Regions from separate parts of the Paenibacillus sp. FSL R7-0204 genome, predicted to be linked through region 2. Evidence: predicted binding sites of a transcription regulator. Region 2 holds the regulator's gene; each other region holds the start of a gene.
What was found. The regulator Rex, encoded in region 2, represses fermentation and respiration genes when NADH is low (regulators of the CRP and FNR family bind a similar motif). The targets are predictions, from matches to a motif close to TTGTGAAATATTTCACAA.
Positions count from the first base shown of each region.

Region 1: ric (iron-sulfur cluster repair di-iron protein) is a predicted target of Rex. The motif match lies at 2,444-2,461, and genes of this name have one in related genera.
Region 3: qoxA (cytochrome aa3 quinol oxidase subunit II) is a predicted target of Rex. The motif match lies at 2,254-2,271, and genes of this name have one in related genera.

Region 1 is NZ_JBBOCA010000001.1:2,717,592-2,722,527, forward strand. Features, by position in the region: gene MKX42_RS11920 (hypothetical protein) at 1-1, shown strand, start outside; gene MKX42_RS11925 (winged helix-turn-helix transcriptional regulator) at 127-444, shown strand; gene MKX42_RS11930 (hypothetical protein) at 734-1,456, shown strand; gene MKX42_RS11935 (DUF6773 family protein) at 1,647-2,093, opposite strand; gene MKX42_RS11940 (helix-turn-helix transcriptional regulator) at 2,071-2,295, opposite strand; gene ric (iron-sulfur cluster repair di-iron protein) at 2,522-3,217, shown strand; gene MKX42_RS11950 (hypothetical protein) at 3,350-4,036, shown strand; gene nirB (nitrite reductase large subunit NirB) at 4,305-4,936, shown strand, end outside.
Region 2 is NZ_JBBOCA010000001.1:2,998,166-3,003,101, forward strand. Features, by position in the region: gene dinG (ATP-dependent DNA helicase DinG) at 1-1,624, shown strand, start outside; gene MKX42_RS13355 (redox-sensing transcriptional repressor Rex) at 1,783-2,433, shown strand; gene MKX42_RS13360 (amidohydrolase) at 2,423-3,724, shown strand; gene MKX42_RS13365 (cell wall elongation regulator TseB-like domain-containing protein) at 3,754-4,275, shown strand; gene MKX42_RS13370 (aminoglycoside adenylyltransferase domain-containing protein) at 4,469-4,936, shown strand, end outside.
Region 3 is NZ_JBBOCA010000001.1:6,778,940-6,783,875, forward strand. Features, by position in the region: gene MKX42_RS29315 (MFS transporter) at 1-20, opposite strand, end outside; gene MKX42_RS29320 (TetR/AcrR family transcriptional regulator) at 176-793, shown strand; gene MKX42_RS29325 (polysaccharide deacetylase family protein) at 884-2,038, opposite strand; gene qoxA (cytochrome aa3 quinol oxidase subunit II) at 2,538-3,554, shown strand; gene qoxB (cytochrome aa3 quinol oxidase subunit I) at 3,599-4,936, shown strand, end outside.

The DNA of each region.
Region 1 (4,936 bases), 280 kb from region 2:
AGAGCGTAAATATAATAATTGGGGTTAATGAACTTTTTTTTGACAAACGATGTTCATTCCAGAATAAATGTGGTAAAATTATATATACTAACTAATTGTAAGCTTCATAAGTGAGAGGTGATAACCATGGAAGAACATCAACTGACGATGTGCCCGAGATTTGAGACGGCTTTTTCGTTTCTGGGCAAGCGTTGGAACGGACTCATTATTCAGACCTTGATGAGCGGCCCCAAGCGGTTCAAGGATATTTCCGGACTGATTCCGTCAATGAGCGATAAGATGCTGTCCGAGCGCATGAAGGATCTGGAATGCGAGGGCATTCTGGTACGTCATGTGTACCCGGAGACACCGGTGCGCATTGAGTATGAATTAACAGTGAAGGGCCGTGCGCTTGAGCCGGTCATGCAGCAAATCCAGTCCTGGGCCGAGAGCTGGGTGGAGTAGCAGTACCGCAATATATATTTGATGACAGCCTCTTGCCCGGGATCCGGGTAAGGGGCTTTTCATATGCTGTTCTGCTTGTTTATGCAAATTTTGCCCAAATAAACCTTGCACTTAGGCCCTACCTGTGTAATATAATAGTACATACTAAATATTGCAGATGTGTGGAAGCGTTAACAAAAGTAGGAAAAGCCTAGGGTTATGTGGCAGGACGGATGCTTACGGGATGTGTTTTGGACGATGCTGATGGAAGGAAGCGGAGGGCTCACACAACTTTTAGGAGGCGAGGACCATGACCATCACCTTGTTTTCCCGGGAAATAACCTATGGAAAAAAGGATGTCGCCGAACTGGAGACTGCTTCGATTAAAGTACAGCTGATCTATGACAAGGTGTTGTTCATGCTTCATAACCATCTCCCGGATTCTCTGTGGGATGCATGGATCGGCGTGCCTTATGAGATCATTTCTTCTCTATATAAAGGGGACAATGACAGCGGGAGTGTGTTTCAGAAATGGATTCAAGGCCCGTCCGGCTGGAAATGCATCGGCTGTGAACGGCATTGTCTGGAGCCTGTAACGGCAAAGGAAGGAAGTGGCTCAAATGCTCAGCGCCGTTTTACTTTTCATAATGGAATTAGCCAGAGCATGGTACTTCAAGCTGTAATCTGGTCTATGTATGAGAACACCCGGCTGCTTCAGCCTTACTTGGGGGAGGAGGCTTTTCTGAGTGAGGAGGATATGGAGCTAATCTCTGTATACTTCGTGCCAACCTATCTGACTCCGGCACCGCTGAGCGAATTGAACAAGCCAGCCAAAGAATATAAGGACAAGAACATCAGAGTGTATCAGGAATGGATCTCTGCTCCCGATCTGGTGCTGCAGTGGAATGGCGGCCTGACCGAAGGCAGATGGATGACGGGTGTATATGTGGATCATTCACGGTTCGCCGGACTTGGCCCCTATCTGAAGGATGCGCAGGGCAAGAGGACTTATATGCAAGCGACGGTTCGATAGAGAAGGTGAAGCTCGAAAAAAAGAGTTGAACTTGAAGCCAGGTCGTCGCTGCGGTGAACATTTGGACTTCCGGCCGCTGTTGTGTTTGGATTTCCAAACCGCTCTTCGCGGTAGAAATCCAAACACAAAGGCGATCGTTCCGCTCCTCCTCTATTTCTACTTCTAGTCACTCACAGCATCAGAAGCCACTCTACTCCGCCCGGTTATTCCTCCGCCGGATCAAGTACACGGTGCTTAAGATGACCAGTCCTGCCGTAACAGAAATGATCAGAATCACCTTCCCGTTCGCACCGCTGTCAGCTGCTGATTGGGCGGCGGTTGGATTCACGAAGGTAACGATAAGGATACAGGCCGCCACCACTATGGCCAGAATTGCACCCCCAATGCTTCTCCCTATCGCTCCGCTCTGCCCGCTGCCCGGTCCCACATATGAACCGCTCCAGATTAGCCGTACCAGATAGGAACCCACACCCAGCATGAAAATCGTGTAATTGCTAAGCGGATACTCCAGCCACTTCATTCCATAGTTTTGCAGTCCCATGTCTGCCAACAATAAGAATGCCATCAAAAGAAATGCCTGATTCCCCGCCTTGTGCCGCTTCTGCAGTTGTCTCTCATCCAGGTTCGTTCTGCTCATCCTTCGTTCCCTCCCAAAATAGTTGATCCAGCGTCTTCCCAAGTGTTACACAAATGTCAATGCACAGCCTCAGGGTGGGGTTGTAATCACCGTTCTCAATCGCGATAATCGTCTGCCTTGTGACCCCCACGGCATCTGCGAGCTGTTTTTGCGACATGTCTTTTGCCGCTCTGGAGGCTTTGAGCCTTAAGTTTTTCCCCATTCCCTCACCTCACGCATATTGTAAAATATATAAAACAAAATGTCTAGTATATTTAACATTTAGAGAACTGGATTTTTCGTTCATTAAAATTTGTTATATTCAGTGCGTACAATCACAAGTTTTGCCTAAAGCCAGTGATAAGGTGTAGAAGTGAAAAGAAGCACAAACCTACATCTTAACCTGAGGAGGGGCCAACATGGCGTCCAATCAATTAAACGATACAACAATTCATCCCGGGTTCACCCCGGAAGCAATGGTCAGAGATATTGTTCTGCAATTCCCCAAAGCAGCAGATTATTTCAAAGCACAGCGGATCGATTTCTGCTGCGGAGGCGCAAAGCCGCTGGCTGAAGCCGCTGCCGAGAAGGGTCTTGACCCGGCAGCAATGGTGCAGGAGCTGAACAAGCTGCAAGAGCAGCATCCGGTGCTGGAAGAGGATACCGCCTGGAACGAGGCTTCGTCAGAGGAGCTGGTGGATTATATTGTGAACAAGCATCACCGTTACCTGCGTGAAGAGCTTCCGCTAATCAGTCAAAATGTAACCAAGGTGTTCCGCGTTCACGGTGAGGATTCACCGCACCTCGGAGAGATGCACCGTCTGTTCAATATGTTGCGTGAAGAGCTGCTGCAGCATACGGCGAAGGAAGAAGAGAGTGAATTCCCTAAGATGCTGGCCTACACTCAGAACCCGACCGAAGAAGGATTTGCTGAGCTGCGCGGACTGCTGCATAATCTGGAAGCCGAGCATGACGGGGCCGGAGAGATCCTGCGCGAGCTGCGCAGAGTTACTAATGACTACACACCGCCCGCACATGCCTGCACGACTTATCGCCTGACCTATGCCCGTCTTGAAGAACTGGAAGGCATGACGTTCGAGCACGTGCATCTGGAGAACAACATTCTGTTCCTGCGTTATCAATAGGACCTGCTGCAATGGAAAAGTCCCTTCGGGGGCTTTTTGCTTTTTATACCGGCAGAAATGATTTGAGAACCCTTCCTCTATGCGTTATCCTTAAAGAGTCTGGGAAAATACATATGAAGGCGGTGCCGTGGAATGTCCACGAAATGGATGCGCTTCATGCTGTGCCTTCTCTTGCTGGCCGCGGCAAGCGGTTGCGGCTTGGGATCAGGGAATGGCGGCAGCAGTAACGGAGGCCAGGGATTAACCTTTTCAGTCAAGGTGGGTGACAGTGAAATGGCCGGAAGCTCGGCCAGATTGCTTAACGAAGCTTACGTGCCTGGGAATTCAATAATAGAGCTGTTCAGGAAGAGCGGTGTTGTTACATTTTCAGCGGATGGAACTAGTATTCTTGAGGTGAATAAAGTCTCTCTGGGTGAGGATATGAGCTGGGAGATTCAGGTGAACGGCAAGAAGGTTCAAGAGCTGAATACAACCCTGGAACCGGGTTCGGCCATTACGATGTCAGCAGGGCCTGCCGGAACCGGAAAGATGTTTCAGCCTGTCATCATCACTGTGAACGGGGGGAGCGAGCAGCCGGAGCTGACACATTCGCATGTGCTTACTTTTATGCAGGATATGTCCGTCAAGGGACTGCTCCAGAACAGCGGTATGGTCCGGCTTGCCGAAGATAACCGTACCGTTCTTACTGTGATGGAGTATACCCCGCTCAGCAGCGAGGAATGGAGACTGAAGGTCAACGACAAAGGGCTGCTCGGCAATGGAGTGGACATGAAGCTCAGACCGCAGGACAAGCTGGAGATCTCTCTGGTACTGAAATAAGTGAATGGAGTAGATGAGTGAGTTTGTGTACCCGATGAACGGATATCTGTGCGAAAATGCATGGGTATCCTTTTTTTTGAATAATAAATCTCTAAGCTTCACGCCAGAAGTTGTCCTATATAAGGACGGAGAAGTCATTTCCACTTGTGTGAAAAAATTCACATAAGATGTGACTGTGGTCACACTTGCCACGGAATGGGGGACAGTATAATTTCCCTATCAGATAAAGTTATTGAAGAAATCAGAGTTACTGAAGGAGGGTCTACCAGTGGCAGCGGAAAGAGAAAAGTTAGTGCTGATTGGGAATGGCATGGCGGGAGTAGGCACTATTGAGCAAATTCTGAAGCTGGGCGGCGCTTATGATATTACTGTCTTCGGCAGTGAGCCGCATCCCAACTATAACCGGATTATGTTGTCCTATGTACTTGAAGGCAGCAAAACGATTGAAGACATCATTCTCAACGATCTCGGGTGGTATGAAGATAATCATATTACACTGCATACCGGCACAACGGTTACCCGGATCGATGAACAGAACAAACTAATATTGACCGATAATGGACTGGCGGTTCCTTACGATAAAGCAATTATTGCAACAGGCTCGAATTCTTTCATTCTACCCGTACCCGGCAGCACTAAGGATGGGGTAGTCGGCTTCCGCGATATCGCGGACTGCGATGCGATGCTGGAAGCGGCGAAGCAGTACCGCACGGCGGCTGTTATCGGCGGAGGACTGCTGGGTCTGGAAGCGGCGAAGGGCCTGGTCAATCTGGGCATGGATGTTACTGTTGTGCATCTGCTGGAGGATCTGATGGAGCGTCAGCTGGACCGTACCGCTTCTTCAATGCTGCAGGCAGAGCTTACGCGTCAAGGTGTGAAATTCGCCATGGGCAAGCAGAC
Region 2 (4,936 bases):
CGACTCCTGCCTGGGACGCGCCTGTCCCTGGTTCCGCAAATGCTATTACCACCGTGCTAAGCATGAAGCCGGGATCTCCGATGTAGTGGTCACCAATCACTCCAAGCTGTTCGCAGATGTCAAAGCCGGGCATCAGCTTCTTCCGGCTTATGACCATCTTGTGATTGATGAAGCCCATCATTTGGAGGATATTGCCGGCAAGCATCTTGGCATGCAGATGAAATATTTCACATTCGCCCATACCCTCACCCGTCTCTACAAGGATAGCCGGAGCGGGCAACTGCCTGCCCTCCGGCAGAGTCTGCAGTCTTCGGGCAGTGAGCAGGCTTCCGAATGGAGCGGCGTGATCGACCGGATCTATCCCGATCTGCTGACGGTCAAGGAATCCTGGGATGCACTCAGCGACCGGCTCTTCAGCCTGCTGCCCGAGCGCAGCGATGCCGGGGCCGGTGAAGCAGGCCAGCTGGTGGCTCGCCTGCAGCCGGGCAAGAAGCCGAAGGATTGGGAGGAGCTGGCTGCGCTTGAGAATACGCTGAACCTCAGTCTGAGCGATATCATCCGCAAGGGTGACAAAATGCTCAGTGAGATGCGTGACACGGACAGCCAATCCTCATCGGACAGTCTTGTGACCGATATCGGCGGGTTATTCAAGGATCTGGCATCCATCAGAGAGCAGATCCGCTTCTTCATGAGCCTGAACGATGAGAATATCGTGTATTGGCTGGAGGGAAGCGGTAATTATAAAGGCAAGTCGCTGCAAATGTCTGCCGTTCCTGTAGATGTCAGTACTCAGCTCAGGGAGCTGTTCTTCGACAAGAAGAAAAGTATTGTCCTGACCTCGGCCACCTTATCCGTGGATAAGTCCTTCCAGTTCATGATTGATAATCTGGGCCTTGGTGAAGCTGCGGAGCAGGGGCGTCTGATGACTGCTCTGCTTCCTTCGCCGTTTAAGTACCGTGAGCAGGCGCTCCTGGTCATTCCCCGCGACTTCCCCAGTGTCAAGGGAAGTATAGGGGATGCCCGTTTTGTGGACACGCTTGTACACTCCCTTGCCGAGACTGCTGTAACTACACGTGGGCGGATGCTGGTGCTGTTCACCTCCTACAAGATGCTGCGGCAGGTGTATGACCCCCTTAAGGAGGCACTTGCCTCCCAGGATATCGCGGTGCTCGGACAAGGTGTGGAGGGCGGCAGCCGGAGCAAGCTGATCCGTCGCTTCCAGGACAGCCCGGCTTCGGTTCTGCTGGGTACCAGCAGTTTCTGGGAAGGGGTAGATATTCCGGGAGAAGCATTGACCTGCCTGGCGATTGTCAGATTGCCGTTCCAGCCGCCGAATCACCCGCTGGCAGAAGCGAAGTCGGAGTTGCTTCAGGCACAGAAGAAGAACCCGTTCATGAAGCTGTCCGTGCCGCAGGCTGTCATCCGCTTCAAGCAGGGCTTCGGGCGGCTGGTCCGCACGGCGCAGGACCGGGGCATCGTAATTGTGTACGATACCAGGGTAATTGAATCGTATTACGGAAAGTACTTCCTGTATTCGCTCCCCGGTCCCAAGATGGAGCATATGCTCACCGAGCAGATGGTCCCGAGAATTGCTGAATGGCTGGAAGACGGCGGGGTTTCCTAATTCATCTGCTATTGCTATTATTAATAAGTCATGATGTACCTGAAGATCCGTTCCCGCTTGCCCTGCCACTCCGGCAGGCGGCGGGATACGGTTGCTATAACCGGCATTATTTAAGAAGCGAATTTGTGATGTTACATCAACTTTAAGGAGGAGAATACATGAAATCGGATAAAATATCGGAGGCCGTCGTGCGCAGGCTCCCAGTGTACCTGCGTTTCCTGAACGATCTCCAAAAACGTGAAATCTCCACAGTCTCTTCTCAGGAGCTGGGCCAGAAGCTTGATCTGAATCCCGCCCAGATCCGTAAGGATTTGGCTTATTTCGGTGATTTCGGCAGAAAGGGCATCGGCTATGATGTATCTTATCTGATTGAGAAGATCCGCCATATCCTGAAGCTTGACCAGCAAATTAATGTTGCCCTCGTTGGAGCCGGTAATCTGGGTCATGCCTTGTCTAACTACAACGCTTACTTAAAGGATACTATGAAGATTACTGCGATCTTCGATGCCTACCCGCCTAAAGTGGGCCAGCAGATCAACTCGCTGGTTGTGCAGCCGATGGAGGAGCTAAGCAGTACCATCCGCTCGCAGGGCATCCGGATCGGGATTATTACCGTACCTGACAGCGAAGCCCAGAATGTAGCTGATATTCTTGTGGACTCCGGCATCGAGGCGATTCTGAACTTCGCACCGGTTATTCTCAAGACACCTGCCAATATCCGGATTCATGCCGCAGATTTCACCACAGATCTGCAGAGCCTGGCCTATTATTTGCATGACGGAAAGGATGAGGCAGAAGATGAGCAGTAAGATCACAATAATTAAGAACGGGTACTTTCTGGTTCCGGGCAGCGATAAGCCGGTTCTAAGCGGATATATGACCCTGGAGAATGATCTGATTACTTACATAGGTGAAGCTGAGCCGGTAGTGGAGGATGGCGCTCAGGTCGTAGACGGCAGCCGTCTGCTGTTCATGCCTGGTCTGGTCAACACCCATGGACATACTGCCATGTCACTGCTGCGCGGATACGGCGACGATATGGTGCTTCAGACTTGGCTGCAGGAGAAGATGTGGCCGATGGAAGAGAAATTCACTGGTGATGATGTATATTGGGGAACCTCATTGTCCGTACTGGAAATGCTGAAGGGCGGTACAACCACCTTCCTCGATATGTATGATCATATGGACCGGGTAGCGGAAGTAACTGAGCAGTCCGGTATTCGTGCGGTGCTGATGCGCGGCGTAATTGGGCTGTGCCCGGAAGAGGTACAGCAAGCGAAGCTCGCTGAGGCGATTGCTTTTGCCCGTAACTGGCACGGTAAGGCTGACGGCAGAATCACTACCATGCTCTCGCCGCATGCCCCGTACACCTGTCCTCCAGAGTTTTTCATGAAGTTTGTGCAGGCTGCCCATGATCTGGACCTGCCAATGCACACCCATATGTCCGAGACGCGCCATGAAGTGGAGCAGAACGTGGCCGACTACGGTCTTCGTCCAGTCGCGCATCTGGAGAAGCTGGGGATGTTCACCCGTCCTTCGCTCATTGCCCACGGGGTTCATCTGAACGATGAGGAAATCGGGATTCTGGCCCGCCATAACGTTGGCGTGTCGCATAACCCCGGCAGTAACCTGAAGCTGGCCAGCGGAGTTGCGCGTGTTCCTGAGCTGCTGCGAGCCGGGGTTAAGGTCTCCCTGGGTACAGACGGCGCGGCAAGCAACAACAATCTGGATATGTTCGAAGAGATGAGGCTGGCGGCTCTGATCCACAAGGGCGTAAGCGGTGATCCCACAGCGGTACCGGCTCCTGAAGCGCTGCTGATGGCTACGGAGTATGGGGCGCAGTCTATTTTCCTGAGCGGAGTAGGCCGGCTTGCAGCAGGGATGAAGGCTGACTTCATCGCACTTGATATTGACCAGCCGCATCTGCTGCCGCATACCGATCTGCTCTCCCATGCCGTTTATTCGGCCAGCGCCAAGGATGTGGAGCATGTATGGGTGAACGGCCAGCAGGTTGTGAAGCATGGACAATGCCTGACACTTGATGAAGAAGCCATCCGCCGCAAAGCACAGGAGACGTTCGAGAGCCTGCTTAAACGGTAATTCAGGGGAACAGGAAAGGAAGCAGCGTGGTGAAGAAGAAGAGGAGAAAATGGATCTGGCTGGGGATTACCGTAGTGCTGCTCCTTCTGTTCGGACTAAGCCAGTTCTATGCCTATATTATGAAGGACCAGTGGAACGAGCGGAGTGAGGCCAAGGAGCTGGCCCGGGCGCGTGCCGGACTAACAGAGGTTACCAAGGCCCAGAAATCCGTCTGGAATGAGAATGAGATCTACTGGGTGCTGACCGGTAAAAATGAAGCGGGAAACGACCTGATGGTGTGGGTCCGTTTCACCTTGGAGGGCAAGCCTGCCGGAGGCGACAACGACCTGTATGCCGAAGAGCTGAGCAATGGCACCTCGGAAGAGAAGATGCGCGGAATCATAGCCGAACGGCTGCCGGATGTTAAGATCGAACGGCTGCTGCCCGGTGTATACAACGGGGAATATGCCTGGCAGCTATTTTACAAAAAAGACGGGCGATTCTATTACAACTTCTACCGCTTCAAGGATGGCAGCGCCATCGGTGAGGGGTACAGTCTGCCGAACCGTTAAGCTAAGCGCTCAGCGGCAGAATACACTACGGGGGAACAGATTATCTGTTCTTCCGTTTTTTTTATATCCATCATGTCTAAAATAATCTGGAACTTGAGATACATCGATTTATATACTTTAATTGATATACTGATTGTATTCCCCGAATGCTATCGCAAACCTGCATATATGTCTCACAAGGAGGATGTTGAAATTGGAAATTTTAGCATATTTGGATCAGGCAGTGGATTTGTTCAAGGAAGAGCTTGGGGATAATCTGTCGGGGATTTATCTGCACGGCTCCCTGGCCATGGGTTGTTTTCAACCGGGTTCAAGTGATATTGATCTGCTGATTGTCGTAGAGGACAAGTTGCCCGCAGAGGTCAGTCAGAGACTTGCCGGACGTATCGTAGCTTTTCATGACAGTCTGCCGAATAAGCGCGGAATAGAACTGTCTATCGTCCTGAAGACATACCTGCGCAACTTTGTGTATCCTACGCCATTTGAATTTCACTTTTCAGAAGCTCATTTAGAGCGGTATAGAACGGATGAGAATTATCTGTGCGGCGGCTTTGAGGATGCTGATCTGGCGGCGCATTTTGCAGTAGTCTACCATCGCGGGTTTATCTTGTACGGGGAGCCGATCCGCGAGGCTTTTGCGCCGGTAGACCGCAGGTACTAT
Region 3 (4,936 bases), 3.8 Mb from region 2:
CTGCGCATTCCAATCCCCATTTTGTTCATCTCCCGAAATATGAAATATAGTTCATATTCAGATTATATGAACCCAAGTTCATATTTGTCAATCAGAAAATGAACTAGGGTTCACCTTTTATTGACAGCGTAAAACCGCTCCACTACAATTTGTACTATGAGGGGGACCTTACGATATGGGTGAAACAGAGGACAAGATTAGAACTCCGCAGCAGGAGCGCAGTATACGAACGAAGGAAGCCATTATCCGGGCCGCGATGCAGCTGTTCTCGGACAAGGGCTTCTATCAGACGAACACAAAGGAGATTGCAGCAGCAGCCGGGGTCTCGACCGGGAGCTTCTACTCCTATTTTGTGGATAAAAGGGCCGTATTCATTGAAGTGCTCCACAAATACGGGGATGAGCTGATGGCCGAGGTCGAGCGGTCGATGGCAGAGATTAATTTCAATACGATCGAACGTACGGAGCTGATCCTGCATCTGATAGACACGCTTCTGCTCTCGCATAAAGCTTTTATCGGGTATCACAAGGATCTTAACATTATGTATCACAGTGATGAAGCCATCAAGCAGTTGATGGATGCCCAGTACGAGTCCGGCCGGCTCAAGACGCTGTCCTATCTTCAGATGGGGCAGGATGAACTGAAGACTGCGGATATGGAGGCAGCTTCGATCATTGTGTTTGAGTCCGTGAGTGCTATTGTTGACTTCATTTCCTTCTCGCCGCAGCGGATCGCTGTGGACCGGCTGAAGTCAGAGCTGGTTCATATGCTGGTGCAATATCTGTACAAGTAACAGCAGTGTTTTCTCTATAGATTCCCGCAAAAAAAAGAGCAAGCCCGCAGGGTACCCCGCAGCTTGCTCTCCTCTATTGACCCTTACGGATCAGCGTTTATCCTTCCAGAAATTGAGCGGCTCCATATCCTTCGTAATGAGCTTGAAGGTATAGCCTTCCTTCTTCAGCTTCTCCAGAATACGCGGCAGCACCTTGAGTGTAGCCTTCTGGTCATGCATCAGAATTACCGGGTTGGTCTTGGACGCCTTCAGCTTATTTACCTGATCCATCACGGTGTTATAGATTCTGTCGCTGTTTTGCTTGTATTTCCAGTCATAGGAATCCACGTTCCAGTCCCAGAGATGATATCCCTGCGTCAGAACTTTATCACGGAAGGACTTGGTGAAATAAGGCTTGCTTCCGTATGGCGTACGGATCAGTGTGGTGCTTACTCCCGTCAGCTTCTTCAAAGTTGCATTGGCCCCCGACATCTCGGCAAGCGCCGCTGCAGGAGAGGCATAGAACTTCTCCTTACGGTGGGTCACGCCATGCAGCGCTAAGCCATAACCTTCCTTCGCAATCCGCTTCACCTGGGCGGGATGCTCATTCATGTTGTTCCCCAGCATGAAGAAGGTCGCCTGTACGTCATATTTACGCAGGATATCCAGCAGCTCGCCAGTCGTTGCCGACGGGCCGTCGTCGAAGGTCAGGTATACGGTCCGGCCCGGCTTGCCCGTCTCAGTGGGTGTAACCGGAGTAGCAGGAGTCGTTGGAGCCACTGGAGCCTTCGGCTTCAAGTCGGCAGCATATTTATCGGTAAACGCTGCATCGGTAAGCTGCGCCGAGCCGTCCTTCACACGAAGTAAATATTTATCTCCCGCATAGGAAATGCTATACCCGAGGTACCCGCTGACCTTCAGCGGAGCCATGAGCTTGCCGTCCTGTACAAAAGTGCTCATAGGCACGGTCGTGCCGTCCTTCAGCACCGCACCCCCGTCCTTGCTTAGCAAGGTAAGCGAACCAGTCCCGCCGGCTACGTGAATCCCTTCCGTCAGGCCGGTAAGGGTCCATTTCAGTTCATCCGCAAGCGCACGCAGCGGTACATAATAAGTGCCTTTAACGGATACAGCTTCAACCTTACTTAATTTATCGTTGACTCCGAGTTTAAGAATAGTGCTATCACCTTTAGCGTTAGCCGGGACCTGCACAAGCCCCATAATTAGGAATAAAGACATGAATAAGAGCAGAATTTTCTTGATGCGCACAGCAGCAGTCTCCAATCTATGTATATTTGTCTATCACTTTATCATATATACTTTCAACGTAATTTGAGAGATTGTAACCGCAAGCTAAGAAATTGTTACTCTTATGCAATGATAAATGAGGGTTCGCCATTATTTTCAGAAAGCACGCAATTCTCGTCGAATGCTGTCACAGCAGGCGTTACACGGTTAAATCAGCGGTTTTTGGCACAGAATAATTGTGACAAATTTAATAACAATATCGGAATTTTGAACAAAAATTGAACAACCTTAAAATTAGCTAAAGTGCGCCACTACAGTGATCTTTATCATACCCTTAGGGAGTTGTAACAATTTGATCACACATATTTAACTTGTTCGCCATTTTTAAGGTCTATTTTATATAATTATACAAAATATGTATTTTGCATTATGGGTAAGTAGTTCTTACTATAGATACAGATCAATGTACTTCCGTTAATGAACGGCGAATGAAAAGTAGTATTGAAGGAAGGAGTTCTATATGAAAAAAAAGGGACCGTTATACGCTCTGTTTCTAAGCCTGATCCTTCTCCTGCCGGGATGCAGCTCAATCGCTGTTCTGAACCCGAAGGGGCCGTCTGCCAGAACGTTATCTGACACCATTATCCTCTCAATTATTGTAATGCTTGGTGTTCTGGCAGTTGTCTACATCCTATACATCTTTGTATTGGTGAAATACCGTGCGAAGAAGAGTAATGAGGGTTACATTCCAAAGCACGAGGAAGGCAATGTAGTCCTTGAGGCGATCTGGATTATTATCCCGATCATTATCGTAGCCTTCCTGTCTGTTGTAACCGTCAAGACGACAAACGAAGTGGAGAATGTGGCTGCGGATTATAAAGATCAGACTCCGCTGGTCATCTATGCGTCCTCCTCCAACTGGAAATGGCATTTCAGTTATCCGGAAGAAGGCATTGAAACAGTTAACTACGTGAATATGCCGGTACACCGTGCAGTTGAATTCAGAATGTACTCATTCGGCACCATTACCAGTCTCTGGATTCCACAGCTTGCCGGTCAAAAGTACGCCATGAGCGACATGCTGACAACGCTTCATCTCTCCGCTGATACAGAAGGCTCTTATATCGGAAAGAATGCTAACTTCAGCGGTAAAGGCTTCGCCCACATGGAATTCGAAGCCCTTGTCCTGAGCAACAAGGGTTACGAGGACTGGGTGAAGGAAGTGAAGGAAACCGCACCTAAGCTGACTGAGGAAGAATTCAAGGGCCTGCTGGCCACGGATTACCTCGGACGCAAAACGTATTCCTCCACCCATCTGGAGTTCAGTCCGCCTCCTGGAGACCACGGCGAGCATATGAGCGGCGGCGGCAAAGAGATGGATATGGACAACGGCAATCAGGAGCACCAGGATAACAAGGAAATTCATCCGTCTCCCGAGCCGTCCAGCGGCACAGAATTTGACAGCAAGCCTGATCCGGAAGTCGATCAGCCGCTGCCAAGCTCCCCTGTGGATGAAAGCACACATGAAGGACACTAGCTCTCTGAAGAGCTTAATGCAACACACTGAAAGGAGCTACCCTAATGGATTTGGACAAATTTAAGGTTCACGGCGAACCCTTGATATACGGGGCCATGATCAGTATTGCACTGGCAACCATCGGGATTCTCGTAGGGCTTACCTATTTCAAGAAATGGGGCTATCTGTGGCGCGAATGGCTGACCACGGTTGACCACAAAAAAATCGGGATCATGTACATCCTCGCGGCGCTGCTGATGCTGTTCCGCGGCGGTGTAGATGCGATGATGATGCGTCTGCAGACGGCTGCGCCGGAAATGAAATTCCTCGATGCGCAGCATTACAATGAGGTCTTCACCACCCATGGTCTGATCATGATTCTCTTCATGGCCATGCCGTTCATCATCGGTCTGATGAACGTAATCATTCCGCTGCAGATCGGCGCACGGGACGTTGCCTTCCCGCGGCTGAACGCCGTCAGCTTCTGGCTCTTCTTCATGGGCGCCATGCTGCTGAACATTTCCTTCGTCATCGGCGGCTCGCCGGATGCAGGCTGGTCAGCTTACTTCCCGCTGGCGAGTCTTGAATTCAGCCCGACCGTAGGGAACAACTACTACTCTCTGGCTCTGCAAATATCCGGTATCGGTACGCTGATCACCGGGGTTAACTTTATTGTAACGATTCTTAAGATGCGTGCACCAGGCATGACGCTGATGAAGATGCCGATGTTCACCTGGTCCGTACTGATCACCAACGTTATTATTGTCTTCGCCTTCCCGGTTCTGACCGTAGCGCTGGCGATGATGATGTTCGACCGCCTCTTCGGCTCCCAGTTCTTCACGATGGCCAACGGCGGGATGGATATGCTTTGGGCCAACCTGTTCTGGGTCTGGGGACATCCGGAGGTCTATATCGTAATCCTTCCGGCCTTCGGTATTTATAGTGAGATTATCGCTACCTTCTCGAAGAAGAACCTGTACGGCTATACCTCCATGGTATTCAGTATGCTGATCATCTCGCTCTTGTCCTTCCTCGTATGGGCGCACCATTTCTATACGATGGGTCAAGGTGCCATGGTCAACAGCTTCTTCTCGATTACAACGATGGCCATAGCAGTACCTACCGGGGTCAAAATATTCAACTGGCTATTCACCCTGCGAAAGGGCAGGATTACCTTCACGACCCCGATGCTGTATACATTGGCCTTTATCCCGATCTTTACGATCGGGGGGGTAACGGGCGTCATGCTGGCGATGGCCAGCGCCGATTACCAGTATCACAACACGATGTTCCTGGTTGCGCATTTCCACTACGTGCTGATTCCGGGCGCTGTGTTCGCCGTTATCGCCGGGTTCCACTATTGGTTCCCTAAAGTGTTCGGCTTCCGCCTGAACGAACGGCTG